DNA from 2 places in the Gelria sp. Kuro-4 genome. Region 2 is predicted to be linked to the other one. Evidence: predicted binding sites of a transcription regulator. Region 2 holds the regulator's gene; the other holds the start of a gene.

Region 1 (7,380 bases), 400 kb from region 2:
TGGATGGCTACCTTCAGCGCGTGACCTCCAGTGACACGACCGGCCTCATCACGTCCCGCGAAAATTCACTGGACGCGCAAATCAAGGACCTTCAAGACCAAATCGACCGGATGGATCAGCGGCTGGCACTGCGGGAGGACAACCTGCGGCGGCAATTCACGCAACTGGAAGTCATACTGTCCCAGGCGCAGGCCCAAGGAGAGTGGCTGGCGGGACAGCTCAAAACCCTGGGGAGTTGATGGGTAAGGCGTGCGGGTTCGCTCGGACAGGCGGCATATCAGGGTTGAACTGGTCAACAGGTGGATTATGCAGTTGAGACGACTGAACGGGCAAGCAGTGTATTTGGAGGAATGCAGACGTGTTGGGGGAAAACCCTTATGCCAGATATCAGGAGACTCAGGTGAATACAGCCTCGCTGGGCCAGTTGCTACTCATGCTGTACGATGCAGCCATTCGACTGGCGCGCGATGGAAGCGAGGCGCTGAAGGCCGGGCGGACAGAGGAAGCCCACCGGGCTTTGCTTAAGGCGCAGGATATGGTGGCCGAACTTACGAGTTCTTTGGACCTCGATGCGGGGAGCGTGGCGCTCAATCTCTACCGCCTGTACGACTACATGTCCCGTCGCCTGATAGAAGCCAACATCAAACGTGATCCCCAGCCGGCCGCCGAGGTAGTGACGCTTCTATCCGGCTTACGCGAAGCATGGGCTGAGGTGATGCACCAGGGTGTAGCTGGCCCTGTTGCCGGAGGAGGTCTCAACGTTGGCGGCCGCTGAAGCGGCTCCCGCCCAAGACGGCTGGAGCAACTTGGCTAAATTCTGGCATAACCAGAAGACTATTACCGATCAGATGGTCGCATGTACTGAAGCAGCGCTTACCGCCATCAAGGAAGGTGCCCTTGAGACGGCTCTGGGTGCCTTGGCCGATCGCGCTAAACTGATGGCCGAGTCAGAACAGCTGGAGAAGCAGGCAGGGACCCTTAGACTGGCGCTGGGGCGCACCGCTGCGGGGCCGGGCGGGCTTTTGGGTGCAGCGCCGGCCCTTTGGAAAGAGGAACTCAAGGCGGCCTATGAAGGGCGGCTCGGCGCCTTGGAACGGGCACTTGCTCTTAACACGGAGTTGGTAGAGGCACTGACAGGCTTTAAACGCAAGCTCCAGGGAGACATGGAACAGTTGGTCAAGCTCCGGCACACAGCCTTCCAGTACCGGCCGAAGGATGTAACGGGCGAAGGACGCTTCATCGATTCGCGTGGATAAGAAGAAGGGGTCAGGCTCAAAATCTTCCCAAAACAGCTTGCTTTTTTCTGCCAGCTGCTCTATAATGAGGCTACCAATGGCTTAGGTCTGTGGTTGCAAATCGATGCCAGCCGCGGGCGAAACGATCCACGTAAGGCAGTTGAAGGACTGCTGAGCATGGGGCGGCTTAGGGGTAAGTCCTGCCCGGGAGCGCGGGAGGGGCCTGAGGACCGGAGGGTGGCCGGTTCTGAACAGGGCTTTCCGAGCGGCCCGGAGAGAAGGAGTAGTGAGGGGCGAAGGCCCGGAGCGAGACTTCCAGCAGGCGGGTGTGGGGGCAAAGACCAGGTCAGCTAAGCTATGGTAATCAATCCAAAGTGAGGGGATTTTTTCGCATGGCCTTTGAGGACAAAGTGCTAACCTGTCGGGATTGCGGCAAAGAGTTCGTGTTTACGGCCGGTGAGCAGGAGTTTTATGCGGAGAAGGGCTTCACCAACGAGCCCTCGCGCTGCCGCGAATGCCGACAGGCGCGCAAGCAGGCCAATGCCAACCGTACTGGCGCTGGCAGGCCCCCGCGGGAGATGTACGACGCTGTGTGTGCGAACTGCGGCCAGCCCACCCAGGTGCCCTTTAAGCCGCGCAACGACCGCCCTGTGTACTGCCGCGAGTGCTATGAAGCAATGCGGGCGGCCAACGTGAGGTAACCGGACGAAGGACAAATTACCCGGGCAGGTGGTGCCCGGGTTTTTGTATTAGAGGAGAGGGGACAGGTCGGCAATTCTGGGTAGAGACGAGGGCCCGACCTGTCCCCATGGCAACCCTGGAGGCGTTTCTTTTGGAAGTCGGGTGTGCCGTGGAGTTGCACAAAGGCTTCCGGAGAGGTGACAGGTCGGCAATCTGGGGAGGAGACGAGGGCCCGACCTGTCCCCATGGCAACCCAGGATCCGTTACTTTCGGCGGGTAGGTGTGCCGTGTGCGTAGTAGGAACTGGCGCAGGGTGGGACAGGTCGGCAATTCGGGGATAGGAGTGGGGGACAGGTCGGCAATCCAGGGTGACCATTGAGGGCCCGACCTGTCCCCATGCCCGACCTGTCCCCATGGCAACCCAGGGTACGTTTCTGTCGGAAGGTGGGTGTGCCGTGAGGCCCGACCTGTCCCCATGGCAACCCAGGATCCGTTGCTCTCGGCAGGTGGGTGTGCGTGTGCGCAGTGGGGACCGGCGCAGGATAGGACAGGTCGGCAACTCCCACGGCAATAGGCGACAGGGACCGGGACCGTTCGTGGGACTTCGACACGGTGCGCGGAGCTCTCCCCAGGTTTGCCCACAGGACAAGCCCCTGAGGCGGAAGTTTTCAACAGGTTTATCCACATTATCCACAGGAAAGTGGCCCGCCGGTGCAGGCATAGGGACCGTAGGAGCATGCAACCGGGTCTGTAGCCGGTGCCGCAGGTGACATAAGGCGCTGCACCTGTCCGCGCAGCGGGCAGCCGGCACACGCGGGCCATCGGGGCCGAACGGGGACCGGTGAGAGTCGAAGCTCAGGGAGAGGCACCGGCATAAATATGCATAAAGATGCATACTGATGAGGCAGCGGAGCGTAGGCGCACAACACGGCTGAAATTGGGACTTGTAACATTATGCCTCGGCGTGTATAATGATGAACATGAAGGACGGCAATAACGCGGACAGGGGGTTCAAGTGGTGAAAAAGTTCTTCACTCTCGGCCTGGTTGTTCTCCTGGCGGTGTCGCTTCTGGTGACGGGTTGCAGCTCGAAGCCGGCGGCGGAGCCGCAAAAGCCGGCGGAGGGCGGTCAGCCGGCGGAGCAGGGCCAGGCGCAGCAGCCGGCGGAGCAGCCGGTGCTCCGGGTAGGTTTTAACGCGGCGTTCCCACCCTTTGAAAGTGTGAACGACAAGGGAGAGTTTGAAGGCTTCGATGTCGACCTGGCCAACGCCCTGGGCAAGGAGCTGGGGATGAAGGTGGAGTTCACCGATGTGGCCTGGGAGACGATCTTCGCCGGGCTGCTCGCCAAGAAGTACGACGTGATCATCTCCGGCGTAACGATCACCGACGAGCGCAAAGAGAAGATGAACTTCTCGGACCCGTACTTTGAGGCCGGCCAGGTGATTATGGTTCGCAAGGACTACGATGGGATCAAGAGTGAGAAGGACTTCGCCGGCAAGAAGCTCGGCGTGCAGATCAGCACCACCGCCGATGAGGTCCTGACCCGCATGCAGGAAGGCACCGGTGAGTACGCAGGCAAAAAGGTGGACATCAAGGAGATCAAGCGCTACGACAACTACCCGCAGGCGTTCCTGGACCTGCAGAACGGGAACCTGGACGCCGTGGTGGTGGACCTGCCGGTGGGCGTGCCTTACGCCAACAAGCACGCCGACAAGGTTAAGCTGGTGAGCGACAAGCCGTTCGTGGCCGAGTACACCGGTATCGCCCTGCGCAAGGAGGACACCGATCTCCTGAACAAGATCAACGCCGCCCTCAAGAAGTTCAAGGAAGACGGCACCTACCAGCAGATTTACGATAAGTGGTTTAAGTAAAGCACTACCACCGGGGAGCACAGGTGGCGGCCAGCGGGCGCTTTGCCCGCCGGCCGTCGTGTGTCTCTTTGTCATCCTGGGGAGAGGAGAAATTGACAAGGTATGGATTGGGGAGTAGTCCCGCAGATAATGCCGCTCCTTTTGATCGGCGTCCGCGTCACCATTCTGATCACGTTTCTTTCCGTTCTTACTGGACTTATGATCGGTACTTTCGGCGGCATGGCGCGCCTGTCCAAGAACTCCGTAATCTATGGCATCGCCACCTTTTACGTGGAGGTTATCCGCGGCACGCCGCTTATGGTGCAGCTTTTCCTGGTGTATTACGGGCTGCCGCAGGTGACGGGCGTAAATCTCCCCCCGGAGCTCGCCGGCTGGCTGGCCTTCAGCATCAACAGCGGCGCCTATGTTTCGGAGATTGTGCGCGCCGGCATCCAGTCCATCGATCGCGGCCAGCGCGAGGCGGCACGTTCCCTGGGTATGACCTTTGGTCAGTCCATGCGCTACGTTATCCTGCCCCAGGCCTTCCGCAACATCATGCCGGCCTTGGGCAACGAATTCATTACGCTCCTTAAGGATTCGGCCCTCATGTCCACCATCGCCGTGCCGGAGCTCATGCGCTACGGGCAGATGATGGTGGGGCGCAAGGTAGAGCCGTTTCCTATTTACATCACCGTAGGCGTTATCTATCTAATCCTTACGCTGTCCCTCAGCCAAGTGGTGCGGCGGGCGGAGAGGAGGTTGGGTACAGGTGATCGAGCTTAGGAATGTGCACAAGCACTTCGGGCACCTGCACGTCCTTAAAGGCATTACGAATAAGGTGGACCAAGGCGAGGTTGTTGTGATCATCGGCCCGAGCGGTTCGGGCAAGTCGACGCTCCTTCGCTGCATCAACTACCTGGAGGAGCCGAGCGAGGGCGAGATTGTGGTGGACGGGATCAAGCTCAACCACTCGGCCACCAACATCAACCGGGTGCGGCAGGAGGTGGGGATGGTGTTCCAGTCCTTCAACCTCTTCCCGCACATGACGGTGCTGGATAACATCACCCTGGCGCCGCAGAAGGTGCGCAAAATGGGGAAAGCGGAGTCGGAGGAGATCGCCCGCGACCTCTTGGCGAAGGTGGGGCTTTCCGAGAAGGCGGACGCCTACCCGCGGCAGCTTTCCGGGGGGCAGCAGCAGCGCGTGGCCATCGCCCGGGCGCTGGCGATGCAGCCGAAGGTGATGCTCTTTGACGAGCCCACGTCGGCGCTCGACCCGGAGATGATCGGCGAGGTGCTGGATGTGATGAAGCAGCTCGCCCGCGACGGGATGACGATGGTGGTGGTGACCCACGAGATGGGCTTTGCCCGCGAGGTGGGTGACCGGGTGCTGTTTATGGACGACGGGAAGATCGTCGAGGAAGGCAAACCGGCCGCCATCTTCCAGAACCCGCAGAATGAGCGCACCCAGGCGTTTTTAAGCAAAATCCTCTAAGCTGGACCTTCGGACCTTCGGAAGCTCACCGAAGGCCCTTTTGGTTTGCGCGGGGCGGGAAGGATTTTCCTCGGGCGCGGGGAATAATGTATGGGGACAGGTCTGTTTAGCGGTATGGGGACAGGTCGGCAATTCAGGGTTGAGACGAGGGCCCGACCTGTCCCCATGGCAACCCAGGGTACGTTTCTTCCGGCAGGTGAGTTTGCCGTGAGGCCCGACCTGTCCCCATGGCAACCCTGGGAGACGTTTCTGTCGGGAGGTGGGTGTGCCGTGTAGCCGGGATGACCGGCGCAAGCAGGACAGGTCGGCAATTCGGGGTAGAGACGAGGGCCCGACCTGTCCCCATGGCAACCCAGGGTACGTTTCTTCCGGCAGGTGAGTTTGCCGTGAGGACTGACCTGTCCCCATGGCAACCCGGGAGACGTTTCTGTCGGGAGGTGGGTGTGCCGTGTAGCCGGGATGACCGGCGCAAGCAGGACAGGTCGGCAATTCGGGGTAGAGACGAGGGCCCGACCTGTCCCCCCTGGCAACCCAGGGTACGTTTCTTCCGGCAGGTGAGTTTGCCGTGAGGACTGACCTGTCCCCATGGCAACCCGGGAGACGTTTCCTACGGGAATCGGGTTGCCGTGCGGCCCCACGCACGCAGGCTTTCGCGTAGAAAGGAGTGGTCAGGATGCGGATCACTGTCCGCGGGAAAAACATCGAAATCACGCCTGCCTTGCGCGACTATGTCGAAAAGAAAATGGGCAAGCTCCCGAAACTCCTGGACGACATTACAGAAGCCACGGTAACGCTCGGGGTGGAACGGGACCGGCACATGGTGGAGGTGACGGTGCCGGTGGGCGGCCGGTTGCTCCGGGGCGAAGTGGCCAGCGGCGACATGTACGCCTCCATCGACATGGTGATTGAAAAGCTGGAGAAGCAGATTGAAAAGTATAAAACCCGCCTCGCCCGTAAAGTGAAAAACGGCAGCGTCCTGGACCTGGCCGCCGGAGTCGGCGGGCGCCCGGCCGATGAAGAAGAGCCGCACCTGGTGCGCACCAAGCGCTTCGCCGTAAAGCCTATGCCGGTGGACGAGGCCCTCCTCCAGATGAACCTTTTGGGTCACGATTTCTTCGTGTTCCGCAACGCCGAAACGGAAGAGGTGAACGTGGTCTACCGCCGGCGCGATGGGAACTACGGGCTCATCGAGCCGCTGCGTTAAGAAGCTCGTGCGGGCACCCGGCACGGCCGCCGAGGCCGACCCGCCGGCCTGTTTCCCGCACGGCGGTGACGACCGGCCTAACTTGATAAGAACGTAGGCGAGCCGGCCGCCGCGCCGCCCGGGGGCGCGGGGCCGGCCTTGCTTTCTGACACTATACAACACTACAAATATATTGGCCCGTGCCTGTCCCGGGTTACAGGCATAGCAGGAAAAATCTCTCTGAGGTCGAAAATAATAGCAGGTAGGTAAATTACATGGATTATTCTGTACGTGGGTTTCCTTCGGCCTTTTTCTTGCTTCTCCCTCCTTGTCCGACAGCAATGCCAGAGCCGTTTGTATGCCACCATTTTCTTGTGCGCGGCCCGGGGATGATGCCTGCAACTTAGAAGAGAATGGAGGAAGAACTTTGCCCGACATCAAAAAAGGGGTTTCGGCAGCAGAGCTGGAGGGCATCCTGCGCCAGATACGGGACGTAATCTCGGCCCGTGTGGTTCTCGACGAGACAAGCGCCATTCAGGAGATCCACGTGCTGGCCGGGGCAGGGCGCAGCCCCAAGCAGATCGTCCGGGACATCGAATCCGCGTTCATGGCGCACTTTAACCTTCCCATCGATCACAAAAAGGTGAGTGTCGCGCAGCTGGATTGGGAGGCGGGGCTGCCGGGGGCGGCCGCCTGGGTGCGCGTGGTGGATGTCAATGTGAAGGTGAGCGGGGCCCGCGCCAGCTGCAGCGTGGGCCTGGAGATAGAGGGAGAGCTCTTTACCGGCGAGGCGCAGGGGGCGGCGGCCACGCACAACCGCCTGCGCCTGGTGGCCGTAGCGACGTTGAGCGCCGTGGAGCAGTACCTGAAGGGCGAGGTGGCGCTGGCGCTGGAGGGGCTGCGGCTCCTCGACGTGGGCGAGCGCCCGGTGGCGGTGGTG
Region 2 (7,380 bases):
GTCGACGGGCCGGTTCTGGTGCACGTGCTGACGAAGAAGGGCAAGGGTTATCCGCCTGCGGAAAAAAGCCCCGACCGTTACCACGGGGTGGGACCGTTTGTCATCAAAAGCGGCGCCCCGGTTGCGGCGCCCACTACTACCTACACGGATGTTTTCGGCCAGGCCTTGGTGGAAGAAGCAGAAAAAAATCCCCGCATTGTAGCCATTTGCGCCGCCATGAGCTACGGAACGGGCCTCAGCGAGTTCGCCCGGCGTTTTCCAGACCGCTTTTTTGATGTGGGCATCGCGGAACAGCATGCCGTCACGCTGGCCGCTGCCCTGGCGGCCGCCGGCCTGCGCCCGGTGGTGGCAATTTATTCCACTTTTTTGCAACGCGCGTACGACCAGGTCCTGCACGATGTGTGCCTGCAGAACCTACCTGTGGTGTTCTGCCTGGACCGCGCCGGTTTGGTAGGAGAAGACGGTGCCACCCACCAAGGCCTGTACGATCTGGCATACCTGCGGCACATACCGAACATGAGCCTGGCTGCTCCCCGCGATGCTGCCGAACTGCGGCACATGCTGGCCCTGGCGCTGGCTCGTAACGGCCCGGTGGCCATCCGCTACCCGCGCGCGGTGGCCGAAGCGGCATACACCACCGCTGCCGGGCCGGGCTGGGGGGAAGGTGAAGTTCTCAGGGAAGGCCGGGACGGCATGGTGCTGGCCGTAGGTAGCACGACGCTCCCCAGCCTGCGGGCGGCCCGCCGTTTAGAAGAAAGCGGTATCAGGGTGGGGGTTACCGACGTGCGCTTCATTAAACCCTTACCGGCGCCGCTTTTGTTGGCGTTGGCCCGGCGTTATCCCCGCTTTCTTACCGTGGAAGATCATGCTTTGGCGGGGGGCTTCGGCAGCGCCGTGCTCGAACTGTTCAGCGACAGCGGGGTGCTGGTGCCGGTGAAACGCCTGGGGATCGGGGATAAGTTCGTGGAACATGCCAGCCGCACGCGGCAGCTTTGCGAAAACGGGCTGGACGAGGAAGGATTAAGGGAAGCCATGCAGCTTTACTTCGGCAGTGAGGCCGGGCAGCAGCCCGTGGCCTTGGCCCAGGTGGCACAGGCCCATGGCCGGTAAACGCCTGGATGTGCTCCTCGTAGAAAGAGGCCTGGCACCGACGCGCGAGCGGGCCCAAGCCCGCGTGCTGGCCGGTGAAGTCTTGGTTAACGGCCGGCCGGCGGAGAAGCCGGGAACACGGGTTCCGGCGGGCGCCGAACTCACCCTGACCGGCTCCGAGCTACCCTATGTGAGCCGCGGCGGCCTGAAACTGGAAAAGGCCATAAGGAGCTTTCAGCTTGATTTCGCCGGCAAGGTGGTGCTGGACGTGGGCGCTTCCACCGGCGGGTTTAGCGATTGCGCGCTGCAAAACGGCGCCGCCCGCGTTTATGCCGTCGACGTCGGTTATGGCCAGCTGGCTTGGAAGCTGAGGCAGGACCCGCGGGTGGTGGTCCTGGAGCGCACCAATATTCGTCACCTTGCCCCCGGCACCCTGACCCCGCCGCCGGAGATAGCCTGTATCGATGTCTCTTTCATCTCGCTGACCAAAGTGGTGCCTGTAGTCGCGGGCCTCTTGACCGGACAAAAGGAGATCGTAGCCCTGGTGAAACCCCAGTTTGAAGTGGGAAAGGGCAGGGTGGGTAAGGGGGGCATCGTACGAAGCCCCGCGCTGCACCAGGAAGTGCTGGCGGAAATCGTGGCGGAAATCGGGAAGTACGTAACGTGCGCCGGCGTCGATTATTCGCCCATCAAGGGAACAAAGGGCAATATTGAATACCTTCTCTACGCCCGGGAAGGCCCCACCGTACCTTTGCCCAGCCTCGCCGCTGTGGTGGCGGCCGCCCATGCCGAGCTAGATGCAGCCCGCGGTTAAGCCAGGGCTCCTTGAAGGAGGCCTGGCTCTTTCCTTGCAGCGCAAACGCCCTTAATTTCGCCCGGTGGGGAGAGCGTACAGGATTTCGCGCCCTGCCGGCGAATTACAAAAGGGAGGGTGTAGGGTGACTCCGAGCGATGTTTACGCACTGGGACTCATAATTGCTATCTTTATCCTGTATACTACCTCTACCCGCCTGGCACGCCGGCTGTCCCGCCGGCGCTGGCAGGGAGCGAAGCGCAGCGAGCTTAAGGCCGGCGAGTTACTTAAAGGCTACGGCTTTCACGTGGTACGCCGCCGGCCCAGCGCCCGTCTCTTAACCAAGGTGAACGGTCGCCCCCATTACCTTACCGTGCAAGCCGATTTCCTGGCCCGAAAAGGGTTTCATACTTATGTGGTAGAATTAATAAGCGGCCAATTTCCTCCTACCCTGGGTAGCGACGCCCGCCAGAAGCTGCTTTTTTACCAACTGGCCTTTCACCCTTGGGGCGTTATCCTGCTGGATACGGAAAAAGGGAAACACAAAGAGGTGACCTTCGGTCACGCTTGCGCCGGGCGTACCTGCGCCCTGTTGGGGCTCGCCGGAACGGTCGGGTTTATTCTCGGCGGCGCTGTGGTCTACATTTTGGGTAAGGGGATGCGGCTGTGAAAGTAACAAACGTGGCCTTGATAGTGAACAAGGAAAAAGCACCGGCCCGGGAAATGGGGCGCTTTATTGTTACATACTGCCGGGAGCACGGCTTAAACGCCTACTTGTTGCCTGTGGACGCCGCTTTTCTCGGCTTTCCTGACCTGGCCACATCGCTCCATAATCTGCGACAAACAGCAGACTTGGTCATCTCCCTGGGCGGCGATGGGACGCTCCTGGGTGCGGCACGGCTCTTCGCCGAGGCCGGCGTTCCTGTGCTGGGAATCAACCTGGGCCGGCTGGGTTTTCTGACCGCCGCCGAGCCGGAGCAGTTGGAGCAGGCCCTGGCCCAGCTGGTGCAGGGACGTTGCAGCGTGGATGAACGCACGCTCCTTAAAGCCGTTATCCGGCGCCGCGGCCAACAAGTGGAGGAGTCCTTGGCGCTCAACGACGTGGTCATCACCAAGGGAGCTTTCGCGCGCATCATCGCCGTCTCTTGTTACATCAACGGTGAATACCTTACCACCTACCCCGGCGATGGGATAATTGTCGCCACGGCCACCGGCTCGACCGCCTACTCGCTCTCGGCCGGCGGACCCATTCTCAACCCGGCCTTGGACTGCCTGATCATAACCCCCATTTGCCCCCACACCCTCTCCGCGCGCAGCATCGTGATCTCGGGACAGGAGACGCTGCGGGCGACGGTCAGTTCCGACCACGGGGACATCATGCTCACGGTCGACGGCCAAAAAGGTTACCCCTTAGAACCGGAAGACAGCATCGTGGTCACCAAGGCCCCCTTCCGCGCCCGGCTGATCCGTCTGCCTGGGCAGTGCTTTTACCGTATCCTGCGGACCAGGCTGCAGGATACGCCCATCGTGGAGGGACCGGACCCTGATCAGAGGTGCAAAGAAGGAGAGGAGGGCGAAGGAACAGAATGAAGGTACGGCGGCAAATGAAGATCCTGGAACTTATTAACGCACAGCCGATCGAGACGCAGGAGGAGCTGGCCGAACTCTTAAAAAAGAGCGGCTTTGAGGTGACGCAGGCCACTGTTTCCCGCGACATTAAGGAGCTGCGCCTCATCAAGGTACCGAGCGGCCAGGACCGCTACTGCTATGCTCTGCCCCCTGAACTGCCCAAAGGCACCATTGAATCCCGGCTCCGGCGCATCTTCCGTGAATCAGTCTTCAGCATGGACAGCAGCGAAAACCTCATTGTAATCAAATCTTTGCCGGGTTCTGCACAGGCAGTGGGTTCCGCCATTGACAGCCTGGATTGGGAAGACATCATCGGGACAGTGGCGGGGGACGATACCATACTTGTGGTCATCAAGCGCAAGGAAAAAGTAGCCGAGGTTTTAAAGGGCTTTGAACAACTGATGGGGTAGAGGTGGTACCGTGCTGGAAGCCCTCACGATCTACAACTTCGCCTTGATCGACAACCTCGCTCTTGAGTTTTCCGCTGGTCTCAACATTCTCACCGGCGAGACCGGCGCCGGCAAATCGATCATCATCGATGCTTTGGGGATGACACTGGGGGAACGTGCCTCCGCGGAGTACATCCGTGCGGGCGCCGGCAGCGCCCGGGTGGAGGCCTGCTTCAGCTTCCCGCCCGGTCACCCCGTGGCGGGCGCCCTCGCAGATCAGGGCATCGCCGCTCAAGACAACAGCCTGGTTTTAGCGCGCGAACTCAATACCTCCGGCCGCAACGTCTGCCGGATCAACGGACACCTGGTGACAACCACCCAGCTCAAGGAAATAGCCGCTTTTTTAGTGGACATCCACGGCCAACATCAACACCAAAGCCTCCTAAACCCAGGAACACACCTGAGCTTTCTGGATGCTTTAGGCGGGACGGAGCACCTGGCTTTGGTGGCGGAGGTACGCCAGCTATACCAGCGTTTCCTCAACCTAAAGGCGGCGCTGAAAAAGTACGCGGCGTCGGAGCAAGAGAGGGCCCGCCGCCAGGAAGTGCTGAGCTTTCAAGTTAAAGAGATCGATGCTGCTAAGCTGCGCAGCGGCGAGCTGGAAGAACTTAAGGACGAGCAGCGCATCTTGGCGCAGCAAGAAAAATTGGTGACGTTGGTACAAGCAGCCTATGGCCTTCTGTACGGCGCCCAAGATGAAGCAGGCGCCCTGGCGGCGTTGAGCCGCGCCCAGGCCCTCCTCCAGGAAGCCGCAGCCATTGATAAACGCCTGGCCTCCTTGGAAACGGCGGTGGCGGGTGCCCGCTACGGTATCGAGGAAGCGATCCCGGAGCTAAGACACTACCAGGAAAACTTTAGCCTCGATCCTGGGCGCCTGGAGGCGGTCGAAGACCGCTTGCACCTCATCGGCGATTTGGCCCGCAAGTACGGAGCCACCGTGGAAGAGATCCTGGCCTACCGTGAGCAGGCAGCCTGCGAACTCGAAGAGCTCGCCCGGGCCCGTGAGGACGGCGCCGGCATTAAAGAAGAGCTCAGCGCCACCGCAGGCTGCTTAGCGGAACGTGCGGCGGCCTTGTCCCGGGCCCGACGCGAGCTGGCCGCTGCTCTGGAGACCGAGTTGACGGCGGAATTGGCCGACCTGGGGATGGCCGGCGCCTGTTTTAAGGTGGCCTTTTCTTACGAAGAAGACCCCTGCGGCTTGCCGTGGCAAGGCAAAACGCTTCGACCGGGCCCTGATGGTTTTGATCGGGTTGAGTTCCTCCTCGCCGCCAATCCGGGCGAGCCGCCGCGACCGCTGGCCAGGATTGCTTCTGGGGGTGAACTGTCGCGAGTGATGCTGGCCATCAAAACCATTCTCGCGGCCTACGACTCCGTCCCCACGCTCATCTTCGATGAAGTGGACGCCGGCATCGGCGGCCGTGCCGCCCAGGCGGTGGCAGCCAAGCTGGCGGAGGTCAGTCGTTATCACCAGGTAATTTGTATCACGCATTTGCCGCAAATCGCCGCGCTGGGCGATGTGCACTTTCAAATTTCGAAAGCTGTGCGCGCCGGTAAAACATTCACGGAAGTGGCGCAGCTGACGCCCGCCCCGCGCATTGAGGAGCTGGGACGCATGCTGGCCGGGGCCAAGGTAACCGCCGCCGTGCGGCAGCATGCCGCAGAATTGCTGGCTGCAGCGGCTCAACTTAAGAAAACGTTAGACCTCAAAAGGTCAAAGTGAGTTTATGTAATTTATTGGAAAGGGCGACGCGCGGCCGGTGCCGCCAAGTTCCGGGAAGCATAAAGAAACCGGGTACAGGGCAACCTGTTCCTAGGTTTCTTTTTTTATCGCTGACGGAAAGGAGGTTGCGCATTCCAAGCTTAAGCAAGGAGTGACCTTGTGTGGGCGGTCTGAACCGTCGTGGTTGGTGTGGCCTGATACTGGCAACCTTGATTGTTCTTACTACTTTAACGCCGCAGTTTCGCAGTGCCGTAGCCTTCCCCGAGGCAATCAAGCTTCCAGTGGGCGAGTGTCACTCCCTGCGCCTCAACCTGCCTTTCCCCGCTGCGGTGCGCCTGCGTCAGGGGAGTGGCCTCAAGCTCAACAACCGCTGGCTGACCGGTCAACCGGCCAGCATCAGCCTGTCCGGTCCCTTAACCTTGGAATCGGCCCGGCCCGGGCGGACCGAAATGGAGTTTCTGCTCTTTGGTATCCCGTGGAAGCGAGTGGTTGTGAACACCAAGGTCCCGGAGAGAATCGTCCCGGGGGGGCATTCCATCGGGGTCCTTCTTACCAGTCAGGGCATAATTGTGGTCGGTTATGATAACCTATCCGCTTCCCCGGGGCGCCCTCGTTCCCCTGCACGCGACGCCGGTATAACAACCGGAGATCTTCTACTGGAAGCCGATGGTAAAGCGCTCGTCACCATCACCGATCTTGCCCAGGCGGTGGAGCAGGCGGGGCGCGAAGGCCGTTCCGTCCGCATTAAGCTGCGGCGCGGGGCGGACACGCACCTGGTTGAGGTGGACCCCCTGCCGAGCCCGGGCAATCATTACCGCATCGGGCTCTACGTGCGGGATGGGGCTAATGGAGTAGGTACCTTATCCTTTTATGATCCGCTGACGGGGTATTACGGTGCCTTGGGGCATGTGATAACCGATCCCGATACCGGTACGCCGCTTCCGATCCGGGAGGGCTCCATTGTAAAAGCACTTATCTCCAGCATCACCGCCGGCGTCCGCGGTCACCCGGGAGAAAAGATCGGTGTGTTTCAACCCGAGGAAAACACCTGGGGTGACATCAGCGCCAACACCGAATTTGGGATCTTCGGGCAGCTCAACATGCCTTTGCGTAACCCGTATTTCAAAGAACCCATTCCCGTGGCGCTGGCCGGCGAGGTTCATCCCGGTCCGGCCGAGATGTACACCGTTTTAGAACGCGATCGGGTAGAACGCTTTCAAATTGAAATTGAGCGCGTGCTGAACCGGGAAACGCCCAGCGACAAGGGCCTGGTGCTCTGCATCACCGATCCAACGCTGCTGCGGAAAAGCGGCGGCATCGTCCAGGGGATGAGCGGTAGCCCGATAATCCAAGATGGGAAACTGGCAGGCATCGTCACGCATGTGTTCGTCAACGATCCGAGTCACGGCTTCGGGGTCCTGGCGGAATGGATGGTAGAAAAAAGCAAACGCCTGGCGGAAGGAACGGTTTTCGTTCCTTCCTTTATTGCGGACTTGAGTGCGGATGTTTTTGCCAATTGAGGAGGATTGTGGGAAACGCGTGTCGAATAGCTTGCAGAAAAGCGGACGACAAGGGGGAAGTGCTTTGGCAGGGGAATCCATCCGGGTGATGATTGCCGACGATAACAGGGAATTTTGCGAACTCGTGCGAGAGTATATCGAAGAACAAAACGATATGCAGCTGGTGGGCGTTGCCTACAA

Evidence for each region. The regulator ArgR, encoded in region 2, controls arginine synthesis, uptake and breakdown. The targets are predictions, from matches to a motif close to ANTGNATAAANATACA.
Region 1: the regulator ArgR is predicted to act here: its motif matches at 2,795-2,810, upstream of K5554_RS11445 (basic amino acid ABC transporter substrate-binding protein).

What each region holds. Positions count from the first base shown of each region.
Region 1 is NZ_AP024619.1:2,280,338-2,287,717, reverse strand. It holds gene fliD (flagellar filament capping protein FliD) at 1-239, shown strand, start outside; gene fliS (flagellar export chaperone FliS) at 359-775, shown strand; gene K5554_RS11455 (hypothetical protein) at 762-1,256, shown strand; gene K5554_RS11450 (zinc-ribbon domain containing protein) at 1,628-1,936, shown strand; gene K5554_RS11445 (basic amino acid ABC transporter substrate-binding protein) at 2,935-3,786, shown strand; gene K5554_RS11440 (amino acid ABC transporter permease) at 3,889-4,548, shown strand; gene K5554_RS11435 (amino acid ABC transporter ATP-binding protein) at 4,535-5,257, shown strand; gene hpf (ribosome hibernation-promoting factor, HPF/YfiA family) at 5,931-6,461, shown strand; gene K5554_RS11425 (hypothetical protein) at 6,868-7,380, shown strand, end outside.
Region 2 is NZ_AP024619.1:1,884,649-1,892,028, reverse strand. It holds gene dxs (1-deoxy-D-xylulose-5-phosphate synthase) at 1-1,110, shown strand, start outside; gene K5554_RS09520 (TlyA family RNA methyltransferase) at 1,100-1,903, shown strand; gene K5554_RS09515 (hypothetical protein) at 2,028-2,552, shown strand; gene K5554_RS09510 (NAD(+)/NADH kinase) at 2,549-3,472, shown strand; gene argR (arginine repressor) at 3,469-3,921, shown strand; gene recN (DNA repair protein RecN) at 3,932-5,680, shown strand; gene spoIVB (SpoIVB peptidase) at 5,842-7,200, shown strand; gene spo0A (sporulation transcription factor Spo0A) at 7,265-7,380, shown strand, end outside.